DNA from 4 places in the Acidovorax sp. ACV01 genome. Region 4 is predicted to be linked to each of the others. Evidence: predicted binding sites of a transcription regulator. Region 4 holds the regulator's gene; each other region holds the start of a gene.

Region 1 (7,148 bases), on a different contig from region 4:
GAGCATCAAGAAGATCAAGACGGGTAACGGCGCCCACGCCTTTCGTGCAGCGGGCGATGGGCGGCATCTGTATGTCAGTAACCGGGTCGCAAACTCCATCAGCAAGATCGACATGACCGCCCAGCAGGTGGTCGAAACTTACCCCGTGCCCGGTGGGCCAGACTGTATGGAAGTGTCGGCCGACGGCCGCTTCATCTACGTAAGCTCCCGCTGGGCGCGCAAGCTTTCTGTAGTGGACACGGAGGCCAAGAAGGTCGTGCGGCAAGTCACGGTGGGCAAGTCCCCCCATGGCGTATGGACGCTGCAGCACGCGCCCCGCTGATGGGCCACGGTGTCGGGGCACCCGCACATTGCCAGGAAAAGGCTTGGCGAGCTCGTTTTGCTATATGTTTTGTAGCTGTTAGCGCTTTTGTATCAAGCGCTAGTGCCCAAAAAGACTGTAACAAGCCCATTTACCTGACGTTCGACACCGGCCACATGGCCGTGGCACCTTTGGTGGCAGACGTTCTGGCGCGCCAGCAAGTCCGTGTGACATTCTTCGCTGCCAACGAGCGCACCCGGGAAGGGGATGGCAGCCTGGGAGAACACTGGGCTTCCTGGTGGCGGGCCCGGGCTGCAGAGGGCCACGAGTTTGCATCGCACACCTGGGACCACACCTACTGGCGAGCCGATCTAGGGACAGCGCAGGCCCCCTCTTTCCGGGTTCGACCTTCGGCCGGACCGCGCGAGGGGCAGGATTTTGTGCTGACAGCGGCCGGGTATTGCAAGGAGATTGCCCGGGCAGCGGATCGGTTGAAGCTCGTGACCGGCAAGACACCTTTGCCCTTGTTTCGCGCCCCGGGTGGCAAGACTTCGCCGCAGTTGCTTGCCAGCGCCCATGCATGTGGGTACACGCATGTGGGGTGGTCACCGGCAGGATTCCTGGGGGATGAATTGCCCAGTGAGAAGGCCAGCAATACGGCGCTGCTGAGCAAGGCTTTGCGGGATGTGCGCAGTGGCGACATCCTGCTTGCACATTTGGGGATCTGGTCGCGCAAGGACCCCTGGGCGCCAGCAGTGCTGGAGCCGCTGATCGCCGGACTCAAGGAGCGAGGATTTTGCTTTCGGACACTGCGAGAGCATCCCGATTACGCGCCTTTGGCAGGCCGTTGACAGGGGTTGGCGCAGTACATGGTCGCGAATGCCGCCCGGGGAGCGGGCATGTGTGGTGAGATAGACGGAGCATGATGCAATGGGTTGGCTAGGCAACGGTTTTGATGCGGCTCAGCAGTGGCTTTTTGAAAGCCTGTTGCAGCCAGTGATGTTCACCATGGGGCTGGGCAACCAGCTGGAAAGCGGCTATGAGGCCGCGGGCTGGATTCTTGTGGGCCTGCTGCAATTGGTGGTGATCGCTGCGGTGATCGGTCCTTTGCAGCGCTGGCGGCCGGTGGAGGCCGTGACCGACCGCGCAACGATTCGCACCGATATTCTCTACACGCTGATTCACCGGCTGGGGCTGTTCCGCCTGGGTCTCTTCCTCGCTGTGGACCCATTGACGGACTCTCTCTTCGGTACATTGCGGGTGGCGGGCGTCAGCACCTTCCAGCTAGATGGCCTCTGGCCCGGCTTCACCGACGTGCCTTGGGTCAGTCTGCTGCTGTACCTGGTGGTGTTTGACTTTGTGGACTACTGGATTCACCGTGGGCAGCACCACTTTGAATGGTGGTGGCGCCTGCATTCCTTGCACCATGCGCAGCGCCAGATGACCATGTGGAGCGACAACCGCAACCATCTGCTGGATGACCTGTTGCGCGACACCATCCTGGTGGTGGTGGCGCAGCTCATCGGGGTGGCGCCTGGGCAGTTCATCGCAATTGTGGCCATTACGCAGCTCAGCGAGAGCTTTCAACACGCCAATGTGCGGCTCTGGTTTGGCCACTGGGGCGAGCGGCTGTGGATCAGCCCGCGTTTTCACCGGCTGCACCACAGCGTTGGAATAGGCCACGAAACCGTCAAGCCACTGTCGGGGGAGGCTGCCGCGGCGCAAGATGCCAAGTACCGCGTGGTCCTGGGGGGACACAACTTTGGCGTATTGCTACCCTGGTGGGACATGCTGATGCGCACTGCCAATTTTGAATTGCGCTTTGATCCCACGGGGGTGCGCGATCAGGTGGAGCCGGGGCCGGACGGGCGGTTGCGGGACTATGGCGGGGGCTTTTGGTCCCAGCAATGGCGGGGGGTGCTGAGGCTGCTGGGCAAGGCTTGAAAGCCCCTCCCCGCGGTCAAGAAGGTATGCTTGCCGGCATGGGACTCTTGCTCGATTCTTTCTGGCGCGCCGCCGCCTATTGCCTGCGGCCCCGCGTGGTGGCCTTGTCCGGCTTGCCGTTGCTGCTGATGGTGGCGCTGGCGTTGGGGCTGGGCTATTTGTACTGGGATGGGGCCGTGCAGGGCATGCGCACGCTGCTGGATGCTTCTTCGCTCCTGGCCAGCTTTTGGAACTGGTTGCAGGGTTGGGGGCTGGGGGATATCACCTCGGTCGTGGCTCCCCTCATGGTGGTTCTGGCCGTGGCGCCCGCGTTGGTGGTGGTCTCGCTGCTGGTGGTGGCGGTGCTCATGACACCTGCACTGGTGGCCCTGGTGGCCGATCGGCGTTTCCCGATGTTGGAGCGCAAGAAGGGTGGGTCGTTCATCGCCAGCGTCGCCTGGTCGGTCAGCTCCACGGTGCTGGCATTGATTGCCCTGGTGGTATCGGTGCCCCTGTGGCTGGTACCGCCGCTGGTGCTCATTCTGCCCCCGTTGATCTGGGGCTGGCTGACCTACCGCGTGATGGCGTTTGATGCGCTGGCCGAGCATGCGAGCAAGGAGGAGCGGCAGGAGCTTTTCCGCCGCCATCGCAGCAGCCTGCTGGGCATTGGCATCCTGACGGGCTATCTGGGGGCTGCTCCCAGCATCGTGTGGGCCTCGGGCGTGGTTTTTGCCGCAGCGTTCTTTGTTCTCGTGCCACTGGCGATCTGGATTTACACCCTGGTTTTTGCCTTTTCGTCGCTGTGGTTCACGCACTATTGTCTGGCGGCGCTCGAACGTTTGCGGGCAGAGGGCGACAGCAGGGCTCCCGCTGACGTCCCTACCGTAGCGGCTGTCGAAACAAAGCAGCCGGTGCATGCCACGCAGGCGCTTGTGGCTCCGGCACCAGCTCATCTTCCCGCCCCAGAGTCTCCTGTCAACGGAACCCCTACACCATGACCCCTACCTTCGGCTTGATCATCGTGGGTGATGAAATCCTGTCCGGCAAGCGCGCTGACAAACACATGCCCAAGGTCATCGAACTGCTGTCAGCGCGCGGGCTTTCGCTGGCCTATGCCGACTATGTGGGCGACAACCCGGATCGCATTGCGGCCACCTTGCAGCGCGCCTTCGCTTCGGGCGATGTGGTGTTTTCCTGCGGCGGCATTGGGGCCACGCCCGATGACTACACACGCCAGTGCGCGGCGCGCGCGCTGGGCCGGGAGCTCGTACTGCACACTGAAGCTGAGGCGCTGATCCGTGAACGCATGCAGGACGTCGCGCGGGAGCAGGGTGTGCTGTACGAACCGGACCGCGCTGACAACGTGCACCGGCTCAACATGGGGGTGTTTCCGGCAGGCGCCCGCATCATTCCCAACCCCTATAACAAAATCCCCGGCTTCAGCTGCAATGGGGAGGGCGGTGGAACGGTGCATTTCGTGCCCGGCTTCCCCGTCATGGCCTGGCCCATGATCGAAGGGGTGCTGGACCACCACTACGCGGCGTTTTTCAATCGCACACCGCAGACCGAGCAGTCGGTGGTGGTCTATGGGGCGATGGAGGCGGCTTTGACACCCCTCATGGAGCACATCGAAAAAACGCACCCCGAGGTCCGGGTGTTCAGTTTGCCCAGCGTGGATCATCCACAATACGGGCGGCACATCGAACTGGGCGTCAAAGGTCCTGCTTCCCTGGTTCCGGCCGCATGGCTGGATCTGAAAAACGGACTGCACGAATTTGGTGCGAACTGTGGCCCCGAATTGGTGCGCAACTTGTGATGTCTGGTCTTAATGGGTGGATTGCACTGTATTGGTGCAATCTGACGGATGCCCCATCGGCTCGCAGTCCGTAGTGCTCCTTCATAGTGCGGCGGCTGCACCCGGCTGGCACGCAAACTGCTTTTATATCGGCAAATTCCTTTTTTCAACAAGCGCTTTATCCAGGAGAACCTGATGGCCAAGACCGTTGCAGACGTGATGAAGATGGTGAAGGAGAACGAAGTCAAGTTCGTTGACTTCCGTTTCACCGATACCCGTGGCAAGGAACAGCACGTGACCGTGCCAGTTTCCCACTTCGACGAAGACAAGTTCACGTCCGGCCATGCATTTGATGGTTCCTCGGTAGCCGGCTGGAAGGGCATCGAAGCCTCGGACATGCAACTCATGCCCGACCCCAGCACCGCCAACATCGACCCCTTCTTTGAAGAAACCACGCTGTTCCTGCAGTGCGACGTGATCGAACCCGGTGACGGCAAGGCCTACGACCGCGATCCACGCTCCATCGCCAAGCGCGCTGAAGCCTACCTGAAGGCCTCCGGCCTGGGCGACACCGCTTTCTTCGGCCCAGAGCCAGAATTCTTCATCTTCGACGGCGTGCGTTGGTCCAACGAACCTGGCAAGGTCATGTTCGAGATCGAAGAGTACGAAGCCCCCTGGAACTCGGGTGCCAAGCTCGAAGGCGGCAACCGCGGCCACCGTCCCACCGTCAAGGGCGGCTACTTCCCCGTGCCTCCCGTCGACAGCACGCAAGACATGCGCGCTGAAATGTCCCTGATCCTCGAATCCCTGGGCATTCCGGTCGAAGTGTTCCACCATGAAGTGGCAGGCGCTGGCCAGAACGAAATCGGCACGCGTTTCAGCACGCTGGTCGAGCGCGCCGACTGGACCCAGGTCCTGAAGTACGTGGTCTGGAACGTGGCCAACGCCTACGGCAAGACCGCCACCTTCATGCCCAAGCCCTACGCTGGCGACAACGGCTCCGGCATGCACGTGCACCAGTCCATCTGGAAGGACGGCAAGAACCTGTTCGCAGGCGACGGCTATGCCGGCCTGTCGGACTTCGCGCTGTACTACATCGGCGGCATCATCAAGCATGCACGTGCCCTGAACGCCATCACCAACCCAGGTACGAACTCGTACAAGCGCCTGGTGCCCGGTTTCGAAGCCCCTGTGAAGCTGGCCTACTCGGCCCGCAACCGCTCGGCCTCGATCCGTATTCCGTATGTGGCCAACCCCAAGGGCCGCCGCATCGAAGCGCGTTTCCCCGATCCATCGGCCAACCCCTACCTGTGCTTCTCGGCCCTGATGATGGCCGGCCTGGATGGTGTGGAAAACAAGATCCATCCCGGCGAAGCCGCCACGAAGGACCTGTACCATCTGCCACCCGAAGAAGACAAGCTGGTGCCTACCGTGTGCCACAGCCTGGACCAAGCGCTGGACTATCTGGACAAGGACCGTGGTTTCCTTACCAAGGGTGGCGTCTTTACCGACTCCATGCTGGATGCCTACATCGACCTCAAGATGGGCGAAGTCACGCGTTTCCGCATGGCTCCTCACCCTGTCGAGTACGACATGTACTACTCCCTGTAATTGCCTGCCAGAAGGCAATTACTCTCCAAAAGGCGGCTCAGGCCGCCTTTTTTATTGCGCACAAGGACCTGGGACTTTTGAAACGGAACCAGTGGCTGGGCCGTTGCATCCTTGTACAAAGGCCCGTCCGGGGCCGCTGGTGTTGGATTGGCGATGCGTGGCGATTGGGGGATACTCCCCCGAACCCCTGCATGGCAGTGCGAGGAAACCGAATGAAGAAAACGCTCATCACCCTGTTACTGATCGCCGCGACGGCTCCCGCCGCGTGGGCGCAAGACCGCATCTACCGCTGTGGCAATGAATACACCAACAATGCCCAGCAGGCCAAGGAGCGCGGCTGCAAGCTGGTAGAGGGGGGCAATGTCACCGTGGTCCAGGGCACCCGGCCCGCGGGCGCCGCTGCGGCAGCCCCTGCAGCGGGGGCGGGTACAGCGTCCCCGGCGTCGCCACCGTCTGCGCCCCGCGTCAACAACAACGACCAAAAGGCCCGCGATGCCGATGCCCGGGCCATTCTCGAATCCGAGTTGCGCAAGGCCGAGGCACGCCATGCCGAGTTGGTGAAGGAATACAACGGCGGCGCGCCTGAACGCAATGCGCTGGATCTGCGCAACCCCCAGCGCTACATGGAACGTACGGCAGAACTCAAGGCCAGCGTGGCACGCAGCGAGAGTGATATCGCAGGCATCAAGCGCGAAATCGCCCGTCTTCCGGCCAACTGACCCCCCCTTTTTTACTAGCCTGGCACGCTTGTGAGTTCCTCGCCCTTTACTGAAGCCCCGACCTCCGACACGGGGCGCTTTCATTCGCTGGACCTCATGTCCACTCTGGTGGCGGTGTTGCGCGCCGATGGCGCAGTGCAATTCGCCAATGCGGCGCTGGAGAATGCGCTGGGCCTGTCGCGCCGGACCCTGGAGGGCGTGGACTTCTCCACCTTCTTCACCGACCCCGCCTTGCTGCAGACGGCACTCGCCGGTGCCCGGGGCAAGGACTTTGCGGCCTTGCGGTATGAAGCAAGCCTCAAGCGCCAGCACCAGGACCCGGTGCCCGTGCATGTGAGCGTGGCCGACGCCGAGCAGGTTGGCGAAATCCTGGTGGAGCTGTGGCCACTGGAGCAGCAGGCCCGCCAGGACCGTGAAGAGCGCTTGCTGGACCAGGCACAGGCCAATAAGGAGCTGATCCGCAACCTGGCCCATGAGATCAAGAACCCGCTGGGCGGGATTCGCGGCGCTGCACAGCTGCTCGAGATGGAACTCGAAAGCCGCGAACTGACGGAATACACCCAGGTCATCATCCACGAGGCCGACCGCCTGCAAAGCCTTGTGGACCGGTTGCTGGCGCCGCACCGCCACCCGCACCTCGTGGGCGACGTCAATATCCATGAGGTGTGCGAGCGGGTGCGGTCCCTGGTGCTGGTCGAATACCCGCAGGGCCTCAAGGTGCTGCGCGACTACGACACCTCGATCCCCGAGTTCCGGGGTGACCGTGCCCAGCTCATCCAGGCGCTGTTGAACATCGTGC
Region 2 (7,148 bases), on a different contig from region 4:
TGGCCAGGCCTTCGTCGATCCACTTGCTGGCCTCCAGGATGGCGGCTGTCACGGCGCGCGCCGTGTTGGGGTACTTCTGCACGAATTCGGACGTGGTGCCCAGCACCTTTTCGGGGTGGTCCTTCCAGATGTCTTGCGTGGTGGTGGCGGTCACTCCGATGCCGTCCATGATGGCGCGGTGGTTCCAGGGCTCGCCCACGCAGAAACCGTCCATGTTGCCCACGCGCATGTTGGCCACCATCTGTGGCGGCGGCACGGTGATGACCTTGGCGTCTTTCATCGGGTCGATGCCATGGGCTGCCAGCCAGTAGTACAGCCACATGGCGTGTGTGCCGGTGGGGAAGGTCTGCGCAAAGGTGTATTCGCGCTTCTCGCTGGCCATCAGCTTGGCCAGGCCCGCTCCGTTGACGGCGCCCTTGTCGGCGAGCTTTTTGGACAGCGTGATGGCCTGGCCGTTCTGGTTCAGGTTCATCAGCACGGCCATGTCCTTCTTGGGGCCAGCCAGGCCCAGGTGCACACCGTAGACCAGGCCGTACAACACGTGGGCAAAGTCGAGCTCGCCATTCACCAGCTTGTCGCGCACACCGGCCCACGAGGCTTCCTTGGTGGGGATGATGGTCACGCCATATTTCTTGTCGATGCCCAGCACCGAGGCCATCACCACGCTGGCGCAATCGGTCAGTGGGATGAAGCCGATCTTGACCTCCTTTTTCTCGGGGGCGTCCGAGCCCTGGGCGTGGACCAGTGCACGCAGGGCGGGGCTCACGCCCACGGCGCCAACGGTAGCGGCCTGCAGCACGGTGCGGCGGTTGAGACTGGTTTTCAACAGATCGGTCATGGGGCATTTCCTCGCGTCGTTACAAAGCAAAAAAGGCGTCCTCCCCTGGGCTGGTTGCATTTGCAAACCGGCCGCGGAGAGGGACGCCTTTGTCCATGGCAAAGCCCATTGGGGGGCTTTGAGCCAGCACCGGCCCGCCATTGGGTCAGTGCTGTCAGTGGTGGGACCGTCATTGGTCTCGCCATGGGTTATGCAAGCAGCGTGCCAGCATGGATTGCGCCATCACGGGGCGCAAAATGCTATGGATTAAATAGCTGAATATGCTTTATGAATAAGCGCTGGCGGTCTATTGTTCGTCAGAACTGCCGCCATGCACGTTGGTGAACAAGTTGCACTGCCTTTGTGCGGCGCACCATCCGGGCCGGGTGCAGCCGGGTGAAACAGGAGGGCGTGAAGGCGAGCGTGGGCGCGGGGCCTTGGAGGCTGCTGGGCAGTGCCGCACGGGCGGCAATGTGTGACAAACCGGCCTCCGGCAGTCCCGGCTTGCATCCTGCGCCCGGGGTCTTGACCCCTGCAGGGCATCCGCAGCATTCGCCATCTACCGATGGTGCACCAACGCGGTTCCTTGGGAAATCGTGAACAGGTGCTCAGCCCAGCAAGTCCATCACATCGAGCATGCGCTGGGCCACGTCCACCAGCTTGAGGCCCTTGTCCATGGCGGTCTTGCGCAGCTTTTCGTAGGCGGCCTGTTCGCTGAGGCCCTGGCGCTGCATGAGCAGGCCCTTGGCGCGGTCGATGGTCTTGCGGTCCTTGAGCTCGGTCTTGGCATCGGCCAGCTCGGCGCGCAGGGCTTGTTCATGCTGAAAGCGCGCCATGGCCACGTCCAGGATGGGGCGGATGCGCTGGGGGGCCAGGCCCGCCACGATGTAGGCCGACACGCCCGCCGCCACCGCATCCTTGACATGCGAGGTGTCTTCATCGTTGGTGAACATCACGATGGGGCGGCGTTCATTGCGCGTGGCCATCACGACGTGTTCGAGGGCGTCGCGGGCTTCGCTTTCGGCGTCCACGATGATGAGGTCGGGCTGCAACTGGGCGATGCGCTCGCTCAGAAAAACGTCAGCGGGCAGCGTGGCCACCAGGTTGAAATTGTTTTCCAGCAGCCCGATGCGCAGCGCCCGCGACCGATCCGCCTGCAGCACGGCATGCTCGTCGGCGGGGTCGGCGACCGCCAGATCCGGGGCAACCACCACGATGCGCAAAGACTCGTTCATACCCTGGAGCATAAGCAATTTTTACGCCATAAATTGGTGCATCGAAGCGGTGCATGCCAAGGGTTCTTCGCCCAGGGCAGGCTTTTTCACCTTGCGGGGCCTGAAACTTGCTAATAGTTTGGCGATGGGCAGGGCATACCCGATAGCACCTCCCCGGCTGCGTCGCATATACATCTGCTCACATTGACCTATTCAAGAGGATTTGCATGAACAAGCACATTGACCGGCGGCATATCTCTGCCGGCTTGGCCCTGACCACCGTGGCGGTATCCGCGCTGCTGGTGTTGACAGGTTGCAGCAAGGTGCCCGACACCATCAAGATCGGTGTGGCCCAGCCGTTGAGCGGCCCGCTGGGCGCGCTGGGGCAGGATTTGCTCAACGGGGTGAACCTGGCCGTGGCAGAGCTCAACAAGGGCGGCTACAGCGTGGACGGCAAACGCGTGACGCTGGAGGTGGTGTCGGTGGATGACAAGGCCGATGCCGCCACCGGCAAGACCGTGGCACAGCAGCTGGTGGACTCGGGCGTGGTGGCCGTGATTGGGCATCTGAATTCAGGGGTGAGCATCGAGACCGCGCCGATCTATGCGGCCAAGGACATCCCCCAGATCGCCATCTCGACCAATCCCAAGTTCACCCAGCTGGGTTTTCCCACCACGTTCCGCATGGTAGCCAACGACACCCTGCAGGCACGCGCCATCGGCTCGTTTGCTGCGACGCAGCTGGGCGCCGCCCGCTACGCCGCGCTGGACGATGGCACGCCCTATGGCAAGGGTCTGGCCGACGGGGCCGCTGCGCAGCTCAAGGCCGAGAAGAAAGAGGTGGTGGTGCGCAAGTCGTTTGACGACAAGACCACGGCATTCGACGAACTCGCGGGCGAACTGAAGGCCGCCAAGGTGGAGGTGATCGTCTCCACCCTCAACGACTTCCAGGCCCTGGCACTGCTGGAGTCGCTGCGCAAGGTGGGCCACACCAAGGTCAGCCTGCTGGGCGGCGACACCATCAAGACCACCGACATGGCCAAGGGCGCCGGCATTGTCGAGGGGCTGTATGCAACGTCGCCCGTGCTCGAAGCCAAAGAGTTCACCACCGGCAAGCCCTTCCTTGAAAAGTACATCGAGGCCTACAAGAAGCCGCCCGCCTATGGCGGCCACTACAGCTACGACAGCACCTACGTGCTGACCGCAGCCATCCAAAAGGCCAAGTCTGCCGACCCCAAAGAGATCACCAAGGCCATGCACGGCATCAACGGCTATGCCCCCGTGATCGGCACCATGAGCTGGGACGAAAAGGGCGAACAGCGTTACGGCGCCGTGGGCGTGTACGAACTGCGTAGCGGCAGCTGGGAGCTGCGCATGCGTTCGGACCGCTGGTAGCCGGCCGGTTCTTCAGGCGGCATGGCTTTGAACAACCCCTGCTGGCCAGCGCCAGCAGGGGTTTTTGCATCAGGCCCTGCGCGAGGCCGGGTTTTACACTCGGGGCATGAGCTTGCTGATACTCGGTATTGAATCTTCGTGCGACGAAACGGGCGTGGCACTGGTCCGTTCGACGGGCCATGCCGTGCCCACATTGCTGGCGCATGCGTTGCACAGCCAGATCGAGATGCACCAGGCCTACGGTGGCGTGGTGCCCGAGCTGGCCAGCCGCGACCACATCCGCCGGGTGCTGCCGCTGGCCACGCAGGTGCTCACCGAGTCCGGCCAGACGCTGGCGGATGTGGATGTCGTGGCCTACACGCGTGGCCCAGGCCTGGCTGGTGCACTCCTGGTGGGCGCGGGGGTGGCCTGCGCGCTGGGGGCGGCGCTGGACAAGCCGGTGCTGGGCGTGCACCACCTTGAGGGGCATTTGCTGTCGCCCTTCCTGAGCGCCGACCCGCCCGAGTTCCCCTTCGTGGCCCTGCTGGTCTCTGGCGGGCACACCCAGTTGATGCGGGTGGATGGCGTGGGCCGCTACGAGATCCTGGGCGAAACCATCGACGATGCCGCCGGTGAAGCGTTTGACAAGTCCGCCAAGCTCATGGGCCTGGGCTACCCCGGCGGGCCAGCGCTCTCACGCCTGGCCGAACAGGGCGACCCGGCGGCCTTCAAGCTGCCGCGCCCGCTGCTGCACAGCGGCAACCTAGATTTCTCTTTTGCCGGGCTGAAGACGGCGGTGCTGACGCAGGCCAAAAAGCTGGGTGACGAGCTGCAAGTGCGCAAGGCCGACCTGGCCGCCAGCACCGAGGCGGCGATTGTGGATGTGCTGGTGAAGAAGACGCTGACGGCGTTGAAGCAGACGGGCTTGAAGCGGGTGGTGGTGGCGGGTGGCGTGGGGGCCAATCGGCACTTGCGGGCGCAGCTGAATGCCGCCTGTGCCGCCGCCAAGGTGCGGGTGCATTACCCGGAGCTGCACCTGTGCACGGACAACGGCGCGATGATTGCCATGGCGGCGGCAATGCGGTTGCAGGCGGGGCAGCAGGAGGCCAGCAGCAACTATGCGTTTGATGTGAAGCCACGGTGGCCGTTGGATGCGATTACGGTTGCTGGGTGACTGGATTGTGATTAGAAATGGCCTCCAGCGCTTGATGAATAAGCGCCAGAGCCCAAAAGAACTACCAAAAAATCAGAACGGATAGTGCCGCGCCGTCGTCTGCACCGTAATCCATCGCAGCTCCGTAAACTCCCGCACCCCCGCCATCCCCCCAAACCGCCCGTACCCCGAACTCTTCACCCCCCCGAACGGCATCTGCCCCTCGTCATGCACCGTCGGCCCGTTGACGTGACAGATCCCCGACTCAATGCGCGCCGCCACATTCCACGCCTTGGCCACATCACGGCTGAACACAGCGGATGACAGCCCGAACTCGTTGTCGTTGGCGCAGGCAATCGCATCCTCCACGCCGTTCACCCGCACCACGGGCTTGACCGGGCCAAACGACTCCTCGCGGTAGATGTCCATCTCGGCCGTCACGTGGTCGAGGATGGTGGCGGCCATCAGCGTGTTCTCGCTCTTGCCGCCGCACACCAGCGTGGCGCCCTTGGCCAGCGCATCGTCGATGAGCGCATTGCAGCGGTGCACCGTGGCCATGTCCACCACCGACCCCAGCACCACCGGGCCCTTGCGCGGGTCGCCCAGGGGCAGTGCCTTGGCGCGCTCGCCGAGCTTGGTCACGAACTCGTCGGCCACGGCGCTGTCCACGATGATGCGTTCGGTTGACATGCAGATCTGCCCCGAGTTGGCGAACGATCCGAACACGGTGCCCGCCACGGCGGCATCCAAGTCCGCATCGTCCAGCACCAGCAGCGGGGCCTTGCCGCCCAGCTCCAGCACCACGGGCTTGAGGTACTTGGCACACGTCTGCGCGATGATGCGGCCGACCTTGGTGGAGCCCGTGAAGTTCACGCGGCGCACGGCCGGGTGGGCCACGATGGCCTCGACGACCGCACCGGCGTCGGCCGGCGCATTGGTCACGAAATTCACCACGCCAGGCGGCAGGCCGGCCTCCTGCAGCGCCTCGATGATCAGGCCGTGCGTGGCGGGGCTCAGTTCCGATCCCTTGAGGATCACCGTGTTGCCGCAGGCCAGCGGCGTGGCGATGGCGCGCACTCCGAGGATGATGGGCGCGTTCCACGGTGCGATGCCCAGCACCACGCCCGCGGCCTGGCGCACGCCCATGGCCAGGCTGCCGGGCACGTCGGACGGGATCACCTCGCCGGCGATCTGCGTGGTCAGGGCGGCGGCCTCCTGCAGCAGGCCGGCGGCCAGGTGCACGTTGAAGCCGGCCCACAGGCCCGAGGCACCGGTCTCGGCGGCCATGGCGGTGGCAAAGGCCTCGCCCTTGGCTTCGAGCGCATGCGCGGCCTTGAGCAGCAGCGCACGGCGCGCATTGGGCCCCAGGGCCGACCAGGCCGGGAAGGCCTTGGCGGCGGCGTCGGCGGCGGCCTTGGCATCGGCCACCGTGGCGGCCGGGGCCGTGGTGGCCACGGACCCGTCGAGCGGGTTGCGGCGCTCGAAGGTGGCGCCGCCTGTGGCCTGCACGCGCTCGCCGTTGATCAGCATGGAAATGGCAGTCATGGAATGTCTCCTGGATGAATAGGAAGGAAAAGTCGGATGGGGATGGGGTGCGGGACGTTCAGGCAACGCCCAGGTAGGCCTGGCGCACGGCGTCGGACTGCAGCAGCGTGGCGGCATCGCCCGAGGCCACGATGCGCCCGCGCTCCAGCACATAGCCGCGCTGCGCCACCTGCAGCGCCTTGCGCACGTTCTGCTCGACCATGAGCACGGTGACGCCCTGGGCCGCGATGCGCTGCACGATGGCGAGCAGTTCGTCCACCATGCGCGGTGCCAGCCCCAGCGAGGGCTCGTCCAGCATCAACAGGCGCGGGCCGCTCATCATGGCGCGGGCCACGGCCACCATCTGCTGCTCGCCGCCGCTCATGGTGCCGGCCAGTTGCTGGGCGCGTTCCTTGAGGCGCGGGAAGTCCTCGAACGCCTGGGCCAGCCGCACCGCCCGCACGCGCGCAGGCACCAGCCAGCCGCCCAGCTCCAGGTTCTCGGTCACCGTCATCTGCGGGAACAGCTGGCGGCCCTCGGCCACCAGAGCCAGGCCGCGCTGCACGCAGGCCGTCGCATTCATCGCGGGCACGGCCAGGCCGTCGAGCAGCACCGTGCCCTGGCGCGGCAGCAGGCCGGCCAGCGCCTTGAGCAGCGTGGTCTTGCCGGCGCCGTTGGGGCCGACGATCACCGTGATGCCGGGCTGGGCTTCGAGCGACAGGTCCTGCAGCACCTGAAAGCCGTTGTAGCCCGTGGTCAGGCCCTGTACCGTGAGGTGTGCGCCGCTCATGCAGTGGCTCCTTCAGGTGTTGCCTGTGTGCCCATCTCATCGCCCAGGTAGGCCTCGATGACCTCCTTGTTGCGCACCACCTCGGCGGGCGTGCCGTCGGCGATCTTGCGGCCCTGGTGCAGCACCAGGACGCGCTCCACGTACTTGAGCAGGGTGGTCACCGCATGCTCGATCCACACCACGGTCAGCCCCCAGTCGTCGCGCAGGCGACGTATGCGCTGGGCCATGGCGTCCACCTCGGCCTCGGTCAGGCCGGCGGCCACCTCGTCGAGCAGCA
Region 3 (7,148 bases), on a different contig from region 4:
CCTTGCGCTCGTTGAGCGTGCGGCGCGCTGCTTCGAGCTCGGCTTCCATGCTGGCCATGCGCGCCGACTGGGCCTGCAGCAGCTCCAGCAACGAGGCCGATTCGGCGCCCTGCACTGCCGCTGCAGGCGGTTCCACCGCCGTCGGTGCAATGGCGATATCGAAGAAGCGGTCCACCGCGTGCGTGCGCTGCGGCGGGTTGTCGCGCAGGCCGCGCAGCAGGCCCCTGGAGTCCTGCAGGTCCTGCTGGGCCTGCACGATGTGCGCCGCGCAGTCCTCGCGCAGGCGCTGCACCAGTTCGACCTGCAGCTGCCACAGCGCATTGATGCGCTCGGTGCATACATCGAACCAGGCGTCGCTGAGGTTGCTGTCCAGCGTGGCGCCTGGCCGCACCACGCACAGCGTGCGCCGCAGCCGCTCCAGCTGGACCATGCCGGGGGCCAGTTGCTGCTGCTCCCAGCGGGTGCGCAAGGCCGGGTCGGCAAAATCGGCAAAGGCGCGCAGGCTGCGCTCCTGGGCATCGATCAGGTGCAGCACGCGCTGCTGGTGGGCGTCGCTGCCCTGGCCCGAGGCAAAGAGCAAAGCGCCCATGGCCCGCTCCTGCCCCGCCTCTTCCTGCGCCTGCACCAGATGCACCAGGGCCACGAGCTGGCGCGAGACGCTGGGCAGCCCGGCCGCATCGGCCACGTGGAAGACCAGCTCGATCAGGCCGGCGATCAGGTGGCTGAACGCGGCAATCGAATCGTGGGCGGTCATCGCCTGCTTGTCGATCTGGCTGCGCAGCGCGGGCAGCGCGTCCAGGCCCAGCAGTGCCCAGGCCATCAGCGACAAGGCCTTGGCCGTGGCGCCCTGCGCGGGCTCCACATGCTGGGCGAACTCGGCGCGCAGCTTGGCCTCCAGCGCCACGACCTCCTGCACGGTGCGGCCGCGCAGGTCGGCAAAGCGCTGGGCCTTGGAGGCCAGGTAGACGCCCGATGCGCCGCGCTCGCGCTGCAGCCCCTCGATCAGCTGCCCGACCACGTCCACCAGCGCAGCCCGGCTGGCCAGGTGGCGCACCGCATCGATCTCGAGCTGGCGCGAGCGCAGCACGAGGCTGGAAACGGACAGGGGCGCGGCGGCCAGATCGGGCATGCGGAGACTCCGGGATTCAGGATACGCAGATGCTAACCCCGCCGGACGCCGCCCAGGGCATTCAGGCGACGGCCACGCTGATGCGCCCGCCCTCGGCGCGCACGCCGTGCGCCTGCACCGAATGCTCGGGCGCCTCCAGGCATTCGCCGGTGCGCAGGTCGAAATGGTTCTTGTACAGCGGCGAGGCGACCACGACGCGCTCGCCCAGGTTGCCGATGAGCCCGCGCGAGAGCACGCTGGCGCCCGACTTGGGGTCCACGTTGTCGATGGCGAAGAACTGGTCGCTGCCGGTACGGAACACCGCCACATGGCGGTCGGCCACCAGGGCGCAGACGCCGGTGCTGGGCAGGATGTCGTCGACCGCGCAGATGTCGGTCCAGGCAAGGGAGTCGGTGCTGCTGTTCATGGGAAGTGCGCTCATGGTGTTCTCGTCCTTCTTCTTCAAGCGGCCTGGCGGATGGGGATGACCTTGGCAGGGGTCTGGCCACGTTCCTCTGCGCGTGCGGGGCGGATCTGGCCGCGTTCCTCGACGAAGAGCACGTTCTCGTCGGCCTTGTCGCTGTTCACGAACGAGCGGAAGCGCTTGCGCGTCTCGGGGTCGGTGATGGCGGTCTTCCACTCGCACTGGTAGGTGGCCACCACGTGCTGCATCTGCGATTCGAGCTCGGCGCACAGGCCCAGGCTGTCCTTTTGCAAGACATCCTTGAGGTAGTCGAGGCCACCCTCCAGGTTCTCGCGCCAGGTACTGGTGCGCTGCAGCCGGTCGGCCGTGCGCACGTAGAACATCAGCACCCGGTCGATCATGCGCACCAGGTCTTCCTTCGTGAGGTCGGAGGCGAACAGCTCGGCGTGGCGCGGCTTCATGCCGCCGTTGCCGCAGATGTAGAGGTTCCAGCCCTTCTCGGTGGCGATGATGCCGATGTCCTTGCCCTGCGCCTCGGCGCATTCGCGCGTGCAGCCCGAGACGCCGAACTTGATCTTGTGCGGGGCGCGCAGGCCCTTGTAGCGGTTCTCCAGTTCCACGGCCAGGCCCACGCTGTCACCCACGCCATAGCGGCACCAGGTCGATCCCACGCAGCTCTTGACCGTGCGCAGCGACTTGCCGTAGGCATGGCCGGACTCGAAACCGGCGGTGATCAGCTCCTCCCAGATCAAAGGCAGTTGCTCCAGGCGCGCACCGAACATGTCCACCCGCGCACCGCCGGTGACCTTGGTGTACAGGCCGTACTTCTTGGCCACCTGGCCCACGGCGATCAGGCCGTCGGGCGTGACCTCGCCACCGGGCATGCGCGGCACCACCGAATACGTGCCGTCCTTCTGGATATTGCCCAGGTAGTAGTCGTTGCTGTCCTGCAGCCCGGCCAGTTCCTTCTTGAGCACGAACTCGTTCCAGCACGAGGCGAACACGCTGGCTGCCACGGGCTTGCAGATGTCGCAGCCCATGCCCTTGCCATGCTGGGCCAGCAGATCGCCAAAGCTCTTGATGTTGCCCACGCGCACCAGGTGGTAGATCTCCTGGCGCGAGTACGCGAAGTGCTCGCAGATGTGGTTGTTCACGGCCATGCCGCGGCGCGCCATCTCGGCCTTCATGACCTGGGTCACCAGGGGCACGCAGCCGCCGCAGGTGGCACCGGCCTTGGTGCAGGCCTTCATCTCGGCGATGGTGCAGGCGCCGTTGCCCACGGCCTCGCAGATGCCGACCTTGGTGACGTTGTTGCACGAGCAGATCTGCGCCGTGTCGGGCAGGGCATCCACGCCGAGGCCGGGCCTGGCCTTGCCGTCGCTGGACGGGAAGATCAGGAACTCGGGGTCCTCGGGCAGCGCGATGCCGTTGAGCGCCATCTGCAGCAGCGTGCCGTACTCGGTGGCGTCGCCGATCAGCACGGCGCCCAGCAGCTGCTTGCCGTCTTCGCTGATGACGATCTTCTTGTAGACCTGGCGGCGCTCGTCCACGTACTGGCAGGTGCGGCTGTGCGGCGTTTTCGCATGCGCGTCGCCGATGCTGGCCACGTCCACGCCCATGAGCTTGAGCTTGGTGCTCATGTCGGCACCGACGAAGGCCGCGTCGGTCTCGCCCGCGATGTGGCGGGCCGCCACGCGCGCCATGTCGTAGCCGGGGGCCACGAGGCCGAAGGTCTGCTCGTTCCACGAGGCGCATTCGCCGATGGCGTAGACATCGTGGTCGCTGGTGCGGCAGGCACTGTCGATGGCCACGCCACCGCGCGGGCCGATGGCCAGCAGGCTCTGGCGCGCCAGTTCGTCGCGCGGGCGGATGCCGGCGGAGAACACGATCATGTCGGTTTCCAGGTAGGTGCCGTCGGCAAACACCATGCGGTGGCGCGCACGCGCGCCATCGGTGATCTCCTGCGTGTTGCGGCCGGTATGTACCTGCACGCCCAGCTCCTCGATCTTGGCGCGCAGCACGCGGCCGCCGCCCTCGTCCACCTGTACGGCCATGAGCCGGGGGGCGAACTCGACCACGTGGGTTTCCAGACCCATGTCGCTCAAGGCCTTGGCGCATTCCAGGCCCAGCAGGCCGCCGCCCACGACCACGCCGGTCTTGGACTTGGCGCCCGAGGCCTGCATGGCCTCCAGGTCTTCGATGGTGCGGTAGACGAAGCAGTGCTCGCGGTCGCGCCCAGGAACCTGGGGCACGAAGGGGTTGGAGCCGGTGGCCAGCACCAGCTTGTCATAGCTCAGCACCTCGCCATCGGCCGTGGTCACGGTGCGGGTGCGGCGGTCCACCGATGCGGCGCGCGCCGCCAGGCGCAGCGTGAAGCCGGTGCGCTCGAAAAAGCCGGGCTCGACCAGGCAAAGCTCGTCGGCCGAAGTACCGCTGAAGAAGGCCGACAGGTGCACCCGGTCGTAGGCGGGGCGCGGCTCCTCGCACAGCACGGTGACTTCGACGCCGGTCATGCCGGTCTCGGCCAGGCTTTCGAGGAACTTGTGGCCGACCATGCCGTGGCCAATGAGAACGATTTTCATGCTTGCTCATCCTGCAAGAACCCGGGGAACCGCATCAAGGGGTGCAGGATGTGCCGTGCCTTGCGGCACAACGCACCCTCCGCGGAACCACGGGCGTGGGTTGGAACTACCAAGCGGCCGGCTGCATAAGCCGCGGCTCGCTCGGGTGTTCCGCCATCATTAGCGGAGGGGTTGTTGTCAGTCCGCAGGCAGCTTCACCGACGGGTGTCCATCCAACTGCAATATCCATGCCGGGGTGCGATTGGCGGCCTGAGAACCCGGGCAGTGTGGGCTTTCGAGAGGTCGTGCTCCACGGCTGTCTGCGTGGGCCCTGCGATCTCGCATCAATGCGGTGCACGGCCTCACCAACATAGTGCGAGCGCCTGAAGCGGGCCGTGTCAGACAGGTTCAGTAGCAGCGGCACACATGCTTGGCGGTTGACCGGAGGTATGAAACGCCTGAAAGACGTACTGCGCGGAAGCTCATGCCGGCTCATCGTGCCGGACCCTGCCTTCGCTTCGGGCCCGATCGAGCGTCTGCGGTGATTTTTTTGTTTTCAAACCCGCGATCCGGAGGCAGACTCCAGCGAGATGAGATAGCCGTGAGGAGACCAGCTCCACCGCAACCACGGAGACATCACCATGACAGAACGCAGATCCACAAGCGAAAGGCGCAGCGGCACGGACCGCCGGCAAGAGGAAAAAGGCCCTCCCACCAATTACGAACGGCGGCGTACGATCGAAGCGCGGCAACCCGAATTGACCGAGCTGCACTTGAGCGAAGAAGAACTTCATGCACTGGGGTTCAAGCAAGGCGAGCCTGCCCGCAAAAAACCTCGCTGATCCGGGCCGCCCCAGCCATGACGTCAGCGCAACTCGCCGAGGCTGAATCTCAATGCTCGTTGTCAGCCAAGGTGAGCACCCGATGCGCCACCATGTCCAGCGCAGGCCGGGTGACGCCCTGCTTATCGGTCCAGACCTTGGGCACCAAGCTACCGGCGAGGGCCAGCGCATCGCCATCGCGCAAGTGGTGCAGGGACGCGCGAACATCGCTGTCAAATGCGATCACATTCACGAACAACGTCTCGCCATCGGCCGTGCTAGCGCGCACCTTGGCCACGGTGAAGAGCTTGCCCGTCTTGTCGGTACGCTGCTCGGCATCGCCATAAAGGCGCCCTGACACCAATCCATCGATCATGTGAGTCCTTAACCCCGAAGACGCACTGGGCGCACGTAGCAACGAGGGCGGTTGTTTGTGAGCACCTGAGGTGGACCGCGGGAAGTGCGAGAGCCCTAGCCACCACGGCAATTCACGGCACCGATTTCACGGCGCCAGCAAAAAAGCCCAGAACCTTTCGGTTCTGGGCTTTTGCGATCAATGGTCGGCGTGGCGGGATTCGAACTCGCGACCCCTTGCACCCCATGCAAGTGCGCTACCAGGCTGCGCTACACGCCGACAAGACTTAGATTATATGCAGAAAAACCATCAGTTCAGAGAAAGCAGCGCACGAATCTCAAATAATTCTTTGCGCACTGCATTGGAGTCCAGCGTGAACCCCGTCGCCTCGATAGAGAGGTCACGGGCGCTGTCCACCAACATGCTCGGCATCTCGGAATCCAGTCCATCCAATGGCGCATCGGGCCCCACATCATCGCGGGCAGGATGCGCAAGCTCCTGCAGGCGATTGCGCGCGCCACTGATCGTGAAACCCTGGTCGTACAGCAGGTCACGGATGCGGCGGATCATCAGCACCTCATGGTGTTGGTAATAGCGCCGGTTGCCACGCCGCTTCATGGGACGCAGTTGCGTGAACTCCTGCTCCCAGTAGCGCAATACATGGGGCTTGACGCCACATAACTCCGCGACCTCACCAATCGTGAAGTAGCGCTTGGCGGGGATGGAAGGGAGGGGGGTGCCCATGGGTTGTGGATTCAAACCGAACAGCCGACTAGCGTACTGCAGACGCGCGCAGACCGCCAGCCATCGGCAACATTCTGGTCACAAAAACGGCACAAATTCACGAAGCAGCGGCCGTCTGGATTTGTTCCTTGAGCTTGCTGCTGGCATGAAATGTCACCACGCGGCGTGCCTTGATCGGAATGGCCTCGCCCGTGCGCGGATTGCGCCCCGGGCGCGGCGCCTTGGTGCGAATCTGAAAATTGCCGAAACCCGACAACTTGACATCCTTGCCTTCCACAAGGCTCTGGGAGATCAGATCGAAGAACGCGTCGATCATGTCCTTGGACTCGCGCTTGTTCAGGCCAATCTGATCGAACAGCAGATCGGCCAGCTGCGCCTTGGTCAGTGCCGGTGTCTCCAGGCTTTCGACGGCAAATTCGATCATGGCATCACTCCCCTCTTGGGCAATATCGTTGTCATCAAACACGCAGGCGCGCACCCGTGCGCTGCACCAGCTGGGCCACCACTGCCTGCATCGCGGCCTCAATCTCGGCCTCGGTCAGCGTGGCCTCGTCCCGGGCCAGGGTCAGGCGCACGGCCAGACTCTTTTCACCCTGAGCAAGGCCGCCAGCGGGTGCTTCTTCGCCTGCACGCAGGGGCTTGGGGCGGTACACGTCGAACAGCACCGTCGAGCGCAACATGCCGCCCGGAACGGCCTGCTGCACCGCCGAGATCACGTCAGCGTGCGTCACGCGCTCAGCCACCACAACGGCCAAGTCACGCTCGACCGCCTGGTGCTTGGCCACTGCCTTGAACTGCGGCACCACGCGCTGCATCACGGCGTCGAGCTCGAGCTCGAACATCACCGGTGCCAGCGGCAGGTCCCAGGACTGGCGCCACTGCGGGTGCAGCTCGCCCACGAAGCCGATGGCGCGGCCGTCTACCACCACGCGCGCGCAGCGGCCTGGGTGCATGGCTGGGTGCGTGGCAGGCTCGAAGCTGGCCTGCAGCGGGGCCAGCAAGGCCTCCACGTCGCCCTTCACATCGAAGAAGTCGATGGCCTGCTCCTTGCGGCCCCACTGCAGGGCGTCGTTCGGGCCGTAGGCCAGGCCGGACACGCGCATGGGCTGGTTGAAGCCTTCAACGGTGGTGTCGG
Region 4 (7,148 bases):
AGCCGCTCAAGCTCAACCCGCGTGCGCTGGGCGAACAGCTCAAGGCGGCGCTGGAGGCCACGCCGGCCTTCGCCCGCTGGGTCAATGCCATCGAGATCGCCGGCCCGGGCTTTCTGAACATCCGCCTCAAGCCCGCCGCCAAGCAGGAAGTAGTGCGCGAGGTGCTGTCCGCTGGCGAGCGCTTTGGCTACCAAAAGGACAACGGCCAGCGCGTGCTGGTCGAGTTCGTCTCGGCCAATCCCACCGGGCCCCTGCACGTGGGCCACGGCCGCCAGGCGGCCCTGGGCGACGCGATCTGCAACCTGTTCAGCACCCAGGGCTGGAACGTGCACCGCGAGTTCTACTACAACGACGCGGGCGTGCAGATCCAGACGCTCACTACTAGCACCCAGCTGCGCGCCAAGGGCTTCAAGCCCGGTGACGAATGCTGGCCCACCGACCCGGAGAACCCGGCGTCCAAGGCGTTCTACAACGGCGAGTACATCCAGGAGATCGCCAACGACTTCCTCGCGAAGAAGACCGTCAAGGCCGACGACCGCGAGTTCACCGCCAGCGGCGATGTGGAAGACCTCGAATCCATCCGCCAGTTCGCCGTGGCCTACCTGCGCAATGAGCAGGACAAGGACCTGCAGGCCTTCAACCTCAAGTTCGACGAGTACTACCTGGAATCGAGCCTGTACACCAGCGGCCGCGTGGATGCCACGGTGAACAAGCTCGTCGCCAACGGCAAGACCTACGAGCAGGACGGCGCGCTGTGGCTGAAAAGCACGGACTACGGCGACGACAAGGACCGGGTCATGCGTAAGACGGATGGCACGTACACCTACTTCGTGCCCGACGTGGCCTATCACATCGCCAAGTGGGAGCGCGGCTTCACCAAGGTCGTCAACATCCAGGGCACCGACCACCACGGCACCATCGCCCGCGTGCGCGCCGGGCTGCAGGCGGCCGACGTGGGCATTCCGCAGGGCTACCCCGACTACGTGCTGCACACCATGGTGCGCGTGGTCAAGGGCGGCGAAGAGGTCAAGATCAGCAAGCGCGCGGGCAGCTACGTCACGCTGCGCGACCTGATCGAATGGACCAGCAAGGACGCGGTCCGCTTCTTCCTCTTGAGCCGCAAGCCCGACACCGAGTACACCTTCGACGTGGACCTGGCCGTCGCGCAGAACAACGACAACCCGGTGTACTACGTGCAGTACGCCCACGCGCGTATCTGCTCGGTGCTGTTGCGCGAACGGGGCTTCACTGAGGAAATCGTCACTGCCCAGGCAAGCTTGCTGGCCATCTCCGAGGAGCAGGTGCGTGTGGAGCTGTTGGGTAAGGTGACTTCCGAACTGTATGCGGCGGACTTGTCTTGCCTTGACAGCGCACCCGCCCAGGCGCTGATGCTGCAACTGGCCAAGTACCCCGAGATGCTCACGGCCGCCGCCGACGGGGAGGCCCCGCACGACGTCACCTTCTACCTGCGCGACCTGGCCGCCAGCTACCACAGCTACTACGATGCCGAGCGCATCCTGGTCGACGACGAAGCCTTGAAGAAGGCCCGCCTGGCGCTGGTCGCGGCCACCGCACAGGTATTGCACAATGGCCTGGCCGTGCTGGGCGTGTCGGCTCCAGCCAGAATGTAAGCAGTCACTATGAAGAAACAACAGACGGGCGGGACCATCATCGGCTTCATCGTGGGGGTCATCGTGGGCCTGGGCGCCGCATTGGCGGTGGCCGTGTATGTGGCCAAGGTACCGGTGCCCTTTCTCAACAAGGGCAACGGCCGGGGCGTGGACATGGACGCTGCCGAATCCCAGAAGAACAAGAACTGGGACCCGAACTCGCCGCTGTATGGCAAAAACCCGGCGCGCGCGCCCGCGCCGCCTGCGGCCACCGTCGCATCGGCCCCTGCCGCGGCAGCGCCGCCACCAGATGTCCGTGCCGCGGCGTCCGCACCCAAACCTGCTGCCAGCAAGCCCGAGGCCAAGGCCGAAACCAAGCCGGGCGCGGACCCACTGGGGGATCTGGCGGTGGCCAAGGCGGCCGCCAAGGGCAATCTGGACCCATTTGACTACTTTGTGCAGGCCGGGGCATTCCGCACCCAAGTCGATGCCGACGCCCAGCGCGCCAAGCTGGCCATGCTGGGCTGGGAGGCCCGCGTGAGCGAACGCGAACAGAATGGCCGGGCCGTTTTTCGTGTACGTGTGGGCCCGTTCACCAAGCGCGACGATGCCGAGCAGCTCAAGGAGAAGCTCGATGGCGCCGGGGTGGAGTCGGCGCTGGTGCGCGTGCAGCGCTAGCTGCTCTGAACTTTTTGCGGGGGCATGGCTCACATCCCCCAGACCTGTAACAGGAGAGTCTTTGTCATGAAACGCCGTGAGTTTTCTTTGTCCGCCGCTTCGGCGGTTGCCGCTTCCGCCCTGACGCTGCCAGTGGCCACCCCCGCGCTGGCGCAGGCCCGCCAGTTCAAGGAGGGCAAGGACTTCCGGCGGCTGGACAAGCCCGTGGCGCCCGATGCGCCTGCGGGCAAGGTCGATGTGATCGAGTTCTTCTGGTACAGCTGTCCCCATTGCAACGCCTTTGAGCCCACGCTCGATGCCTGGGTGAAGGCCGCTCCCAAGGACCTTTCCATCCGCCGCATGCCCGTGGCTTTCAACGCGAGCTTCGTGCCGCAGCAAAAGCTCTACTACGCCCTGGAAGGCATGGGCAAGCTCGAAGCCCTTCATGCCAAAGTGTTCCGTGCCATCCATGTGGAAAAGCAGAAGCTGGCCAAGGACGATGAAATTTTTGCCTGGGTGGCCCAGCAGGGTGTGGATGCCGCCAAGTTCAAGGAAATCTACGGCTCGTTCACTGTGTCCAACCAGGTTCGCCGTGCGTCGCAACTGCAGGATGCCTACGGCGTAGAGGGCGTGCCGTCGATGGGCGTGGCTGGCAAGTTCTACACCGATGGCACCATGGCCGGCAACATGCAAAACGTGCTGCAGGTGGTGGAACATCTGGCGGCGGTGGCCCGCAAAGGCTGACGGTTTTCTGCCGACCGCCCCGTCCTCTTGGTTAAAGCCCGCACCTGCGGGCTTTTTTCATGGAGGAATGCGACGGGGTGGCTACAATGATTGCAAGATTCGTGCCCTATGAACCATCGCCTCCTTCCGATCCTCCTGCTCGCGGCCCTGGCCTGCACCCTGGGTGTGGCCCATGCCGAAAAGGCCGACCGCGCCAAGCCCATGAACATCGAGGCGGACGCTTTGCGCCACGATGAACTCAAGCAGACCAGCGTTTTCTCTGGCCGCGTGGTCATGACCAAGGGCTCCATCGTGCTGCGCGGTGCGCGGCTGGATGTGCGCCAAGACGCCGACGGCTACCAGTACGGCGTGGTCACGGCCGAACCCGGCAAGCGCGCCTTCTTCCGGCAAAAACGCGACACCCTGGCTGGCGCGCCCGACGAGTTCATCGAAGGCGAGAGCGAGGTCATCGAGTACGACGGCAAGGCCGACAACGTGCGCTTCATCACCCGTGCCGAGCTGCGCCGCTACCGGGGCGCCGTGCTCAGCGACGAAATCACGGGTGCCGTGATCGTCTACAACAATCTGACCGACGTGTTCTCGGTGGACGGCAAGCGCACCACCACCAACGCCGCAGGCGATGCCCCCGCACCGGGCAGCCGAGTGCGCGCCGTGCTGGCACCCAAAGACCCACCCCCTGCAGCGGTGGCTCCCGAGGCGTCTCCCCCGGCCTCGGCACCGGCACTGCGCCCCAGCAACAGCCTTGGCGGCGGCGCCAAGTGAGTGGGCCTGTCGTGAGTACCGGACCTGACGCCCAGGCGGGCAGCCGCTTGGGGCCTGATTCCCAGATGGGTAGCCGCCTGGAGGTGCAGCACCTGGCAAAGTCCTATGGCAGCCGCAAGGTGGTCAAGGATGTGTCGCTGGTGGTGCAAAAGGGCGAGGTCGTGGGGCTGCTGGGCCCCAACGGCGCGGGCAAGACCACCTCGTTTTACATGATCGTAGGGCTGGTGCGCAGTGACGAGGGCGATATCCGCATCGACGGCCATTCGGTGGCCCACATGCCCATCCACCGGCGTTCGCGCCTGGGCCTGTCATACCTGCCTCAGGAAGCCTCGATCTTTCGCAAACTCACGGTCGAAGAGAACGTACGCGCCGTGCTGGAATTGCAGCGTGGCGAGGACGGCCAGCCACTCGCGCGCGAAGCCATCGAAGACCGCCTCACGGCCCTGCTACAAGAATTGCGCGTGGACCACCTGCGGGCCTCGCCCGCCATGGCGCTGTCCGGCGGCGAGCGCCGCCGCGTCGAGATCGCCCGGGCCCTGGCCACACAACCGCGCTTCATCCTGCTGGACGAGCCCTTTGCGGGCATCGACCCCATCGCCGTGATCGAGATCCAGCGCATCATCGGCTTCCTGAAGGCGCGCGGCATCGGTGTGCTCATCACCGACCACAACGTGCGGGAAACGCTGGGCATCTGCGACCACGCCTTCATCATCAGCGATGGCCGAGTGCTGGCCCAGGGCACGCCGTCCGAGATCGTGGACAACGCCGAAGTGCGCCGGGTGTACCTGGGCGAACATTTCCGCATGTGATGAAGCCTGGACTCTCGCTGCGCGTCTCGCAGCATCTTGCACTGACCCCCCAGCTTCAGCAGTCCATTCGGCTGCTGCAGTTGTCCACGCTCGAACTCTCGCAGGAAGTCGAGCAGATGCTCGACGAAAACCCGTTCCTCGAACGCAATGCCGACGAAGCTCCGCGCGAGGAGTTTGGCCTCGAAGCCGCCGACACGCCCGCGCAGCCCGATGAGTACAGCGCCGATGATGCTATTTTTTCAGGAGCTACCAGCGCAAGCAATACAAGCGCTGAGGGCCAAAATGATGCTGAAACGCCGAGTGCGGGTGCCGACGAACCCGACTGGAGCGGTGACGGCACGGTAGAGATGGCGCCCAACGACGCCGAGTGGGGCGGCGATGCGCCTGCCCGCAACCGCAACGACTCCGAAGGCGACGAGGCCGATGCAACCGAACTGGCCCGCTCGCACGAATCGCTGACCGCCTTTTTGCACCGCCAGGCGCTGGCGCTGCGCTTGTCTGAGATCGACCGCGCCGCGCTGCGCTTTCTCATCGAATCGCTCAACGACGACGGCTACCTCGAAGAACCGCTTGAAGAGCTGGCCATCGGCCTGGCCGGCCCCGACGACCTGGAGCAGATCGAGGAACTGGTGCACCGCTTCACCGTCGCCCAGCGCCTGCTACAGAGCCTGGAGCCCGTCGGCGTGGGCGCGCGCGGCCTGGCCGAATGCCTGACCTTGCAGCTCAAGGCCCTGGCTGCGGACGAAGACAGTGAGATCGACCCCGACACCGTGCAGACCGCACTGCGCGTGTGCCAGCAGCCGCTGGAGATGCTGGCCCGCCGCGACATCCGCCGCCTGACGCAGCTGTGTGGCGACGGCGAGGAACGCACCCGCGCCGCCATGGCCCTCATTGCCCGGCTGGAGCCGCGCCCCGGCCGCCGTTTTGCCGATGTAGAGCGCAACATCATCGTGCCCGACGTCATCGTGCGCAAAGCCGGACGCGCCAACGGCCGTGACGGCCAGCACAACTTCATCGTCGCGCTCAACCCCGACGTGATGCCCCGCCTGCGCGTGCACGACATCTATGCCGGTGCCCTGCGCGGCCACAAGGGCGGCGAGGGCCACCAGGGCATGCAGCAGCGCCTGCAGGAGGCGCGCTGGTTCATCAAGAACATCCAGCAGCGCTTTGACACCATCCTGCGCGTCTCGCGCGCCATCGTGGAGCGCCAAAAAAGCTTCTTCACCCACGGCGAGCTGGCCATGCGCCCACTGGTGCTGCGCGACATTGCCGACGAACTGGGCCTGCACGAATCCACCATCAGCCGCGTGACCACCGCCAAATACATGGCCACGCCGATTGGCACGTATGAGCTGAAGTACTTCTTTGGCTCGGGCCTGGGCACCGAGACCGGCGGCAACGCATCCAGCACCGCCGTGCGCGCGCTCATCAAGCAGTTTGTGGCCGCAGAAAGCCCCGCCAAGCCGCTGTCCGACAGCCAGATCGCCGAGATGCTCAAGGAGCAGGGCATCGAATGCGCACGCCGCACCGTAGCCAAGTACCGCGAGGCGCTCAAGATAGCGCCGGCCAACCTGCGCAAGGCGCTGTAGGTCCACTCGCAGAGGGGCACGCAGGGGTGTGCGCCCGGTTGTGTGTTTCCGTTCAATTGTCTTTTTACTACCCGCCGCCCCGCCATGGCCCGCATCGTCTTCGACCTTCCCCCGCACTTCGGATTCACCACCGAAATGCAGATCTACATCAGCCACGTCAACCAGGGCGGGCACCTGGACAACGCGCAGCTGCTGAGCCTCGTGTCCGAAGCGCGTGTGCGCTTCTTCCAGTCGCTGGGCTACCCCGAGGCCGATGTGGGTGGCCTGTCCATCGTGGTCGGCGACATCGTGGCGCAGTACAAGTCCGAGGGCTTCCACGGCGAGACCATGCGCGTGGATATGGCGCCTGCCGATTTCAACCGCTATGGGTTTGACCTGGTCTTTTGCATGACCGAGAAGACCTCGGGCCGCGAGGTGGCGCGCGGCAAGATCGGCATCGTTTTCATCGGCAAGGCCGACCGCAAGGTGGCGCCGATCCCGGACTCCATCCGCCAGTTGCTGCTGGCCCGTGCGGGCACGCCGGATTCACACGCACTTTCCGAGCGCGTATCCTCACCAACGTCATGAATCAACTCCAACTTTTTCTCCCTTGCGCCGCCGGTGTGGAGGGCTTTCTGGCCGACGAGGTGCATGGCATCACCGGCCTCACGGGGCAAGACCTGCTGGTCGGCCGTGGCGGCGTGCTGCTGCGCGCGTCCTGGCGCGAGGCGCTGCTGCTCAACCTGCACAGCCGCCTGGCCCAGCGCGTGCTGGTGCAGCTGGCGCACCGCCCCTACCGTTCTGAAAACGACCTGTATGCCGCCGCCAGCGACGTGGCCTGGGAAATCTGGTTCACCACGCGCCAGACCTTCAAGGTCGAGGTGACCGCCCAGCACAGCCCGCTGCAGAGCCTCAACTTCGCGGGCCTCAAGGTCAAGGACGCCGTGGCCGACCGCTTTCGCGCCAAAAGCGGCGTGCGCCCCGATGTGAACACCCAG

What was found. The regulator sigma-54, encoded in region 4, starts transcription at its own class of promoters, with help from an activator protein. The targets are predictions, from matches to a motif close to TGGCANGNAANCTGCTTT.
Region 1: glnA (type I glutamate--ammonia ligase) is a predicted target of sigma-54. The motif match lies at 4,147-4,164, and genes of this name have one in related genera.
Region 2: IB243_RS26255 (CmpA/NrtA family ABC transporter substrate-binding protein) is a predicted target of sigma-54. The motif match lies at 1,028-1,045, and genes of this name have one in related genera.
Region 3: nirB (nitrite reductase large subunit NirB) is a predicted target of sigma-54. The motif match lies at 4,330-4,347, and genes of this name have one in related genera.

The regions. Positions count from the first base shown of each region.
Region 1 is NZ_JACUZT010000005.1:1,860-9,007, forward strand. Features, by position in the region: gene IB243_RS15120 (beta-propeller fold lactonase family protein) at 1-322, shown strand, start outside; gene IB243_RS15125 (polysaccharide deacetylase family protein) at 322-1,152, shown strand; gene IB243_RS15130 (sterol desaturase family protein) at 1,232-2,245, shown strand; gene IB243_RS15135 (EI24 domain-containing protein) at 2,284-3,222, shown strand; gene IB243_RS15140 (molybdopterin-binding protein) at 3,219-4,040, shown strand; gene glnA (type I glutamate--ammonia ligase) at 4,215-5,630, shown strand; gene IB243_RS15150 (hypothetical protein) at 5,843-6,349, shown strand; gene glnL (nitrogen regulation protein NR(II)) at 6,446-7,148, shown strand, end outside.
Region 2 is NZ_JACUZT010000014.1:40,247-47,394, forward strand. Features, by position in the region: gene IB243_RS26255 (CmpA/NrtA family ABC transporter substrate-binding protein) at 1-838, opposite strand, end outside; gene IB243_RS26260 (ANTAR domain-containing response regulator) at 1,426-2,052, opposite strand; gene IB243_RS26265 (branched-chain amino acid ABC transporter substrate-binding protein) at 2,259-3,425, shown strand; gene tsaD (tRNA (adenosine(37)-N6)-threonylcarbamoyltransferase complex transferase subunit TsaD) at 3,532-4,578, shown strand; gene IB243_RS26275 (aldehyde dehydrogenase) at 4,651-6,102, opposite strand; gene IB243_RS26280 (ABC transporter ATP-binding protein) at 6,161-6,871, opposite strand; gene IB243_RS26285 (ABC transporter ATP-binding protein) at 6,868-7,148, opposite strand, start outside.
Region 3 is NZ_JACUZT010000005.1:239,457-246,604, reverse strand. Features, by position in the region: gene IB243_RS16210 (nitrate regulatory protein) at 1-1,129, opposite strand, end outside; gene nirD (nitrite reductase small subunit NirD) at 1,191-1,550, opposite strand; gene nirB (nitrite reductase large subunit NirB) at 1,571-4,114, opposite strand; gene IB243_RS16195 (hypothetical protein) at 4,735-4,935, shown strand; gene IB243_RS16190 (single-stranded DNA-binding protein) at 4,985-5,290, opposite strand; tRNA gene IB243_RS16185 (tRNA-Pro) at 5,472-5,548, opposite strand; gene IB243_RS16180 (MerR family transcriptional regulator) at 5,579-6,013, opposite strand; gene IB243_RS16175 (integration host factor subunit alpha) at 6,111-6,437, opposite strand; gene pheT (phenylalanine--tRNA ligase subunit beta) at 6,472-7,148, opposite strand, start outside.
Region 4 is NZ_JACUZT010000008.1:261,933-269,080, reverse strand. Features, by position in the region: gene argS (arginine--tRNA ligase) at 1-1,631, shown strand, start outside; gene IB243_RS22180 (SPOR domain-containing protein) at 1,641-2,288, shown strand; gene IB243_RS22175 (thiol:disulfide interchange protein DsbA/DsbL) at 2,355-3,011, shown strand; gene lptA (lipopolysaccharide transport periplasmic protein LptA) at 3,120-3,773, shown strand; gene lptB (LPS export ABC transporter ATP-binding protein) at 3,839-4,582, shown strand; gene IB243_RS22160 (RNA polymerase factor sigma-54) at 4,582-6,171, shown strand; gene IB243_RS22155 (thioesterase family protein) at 6,256-6,738, shown strand; gene IB243_RS22150 (class I SAM-dependent RNA methyltransferase) at 6,735-7,148, shown strand, end outside.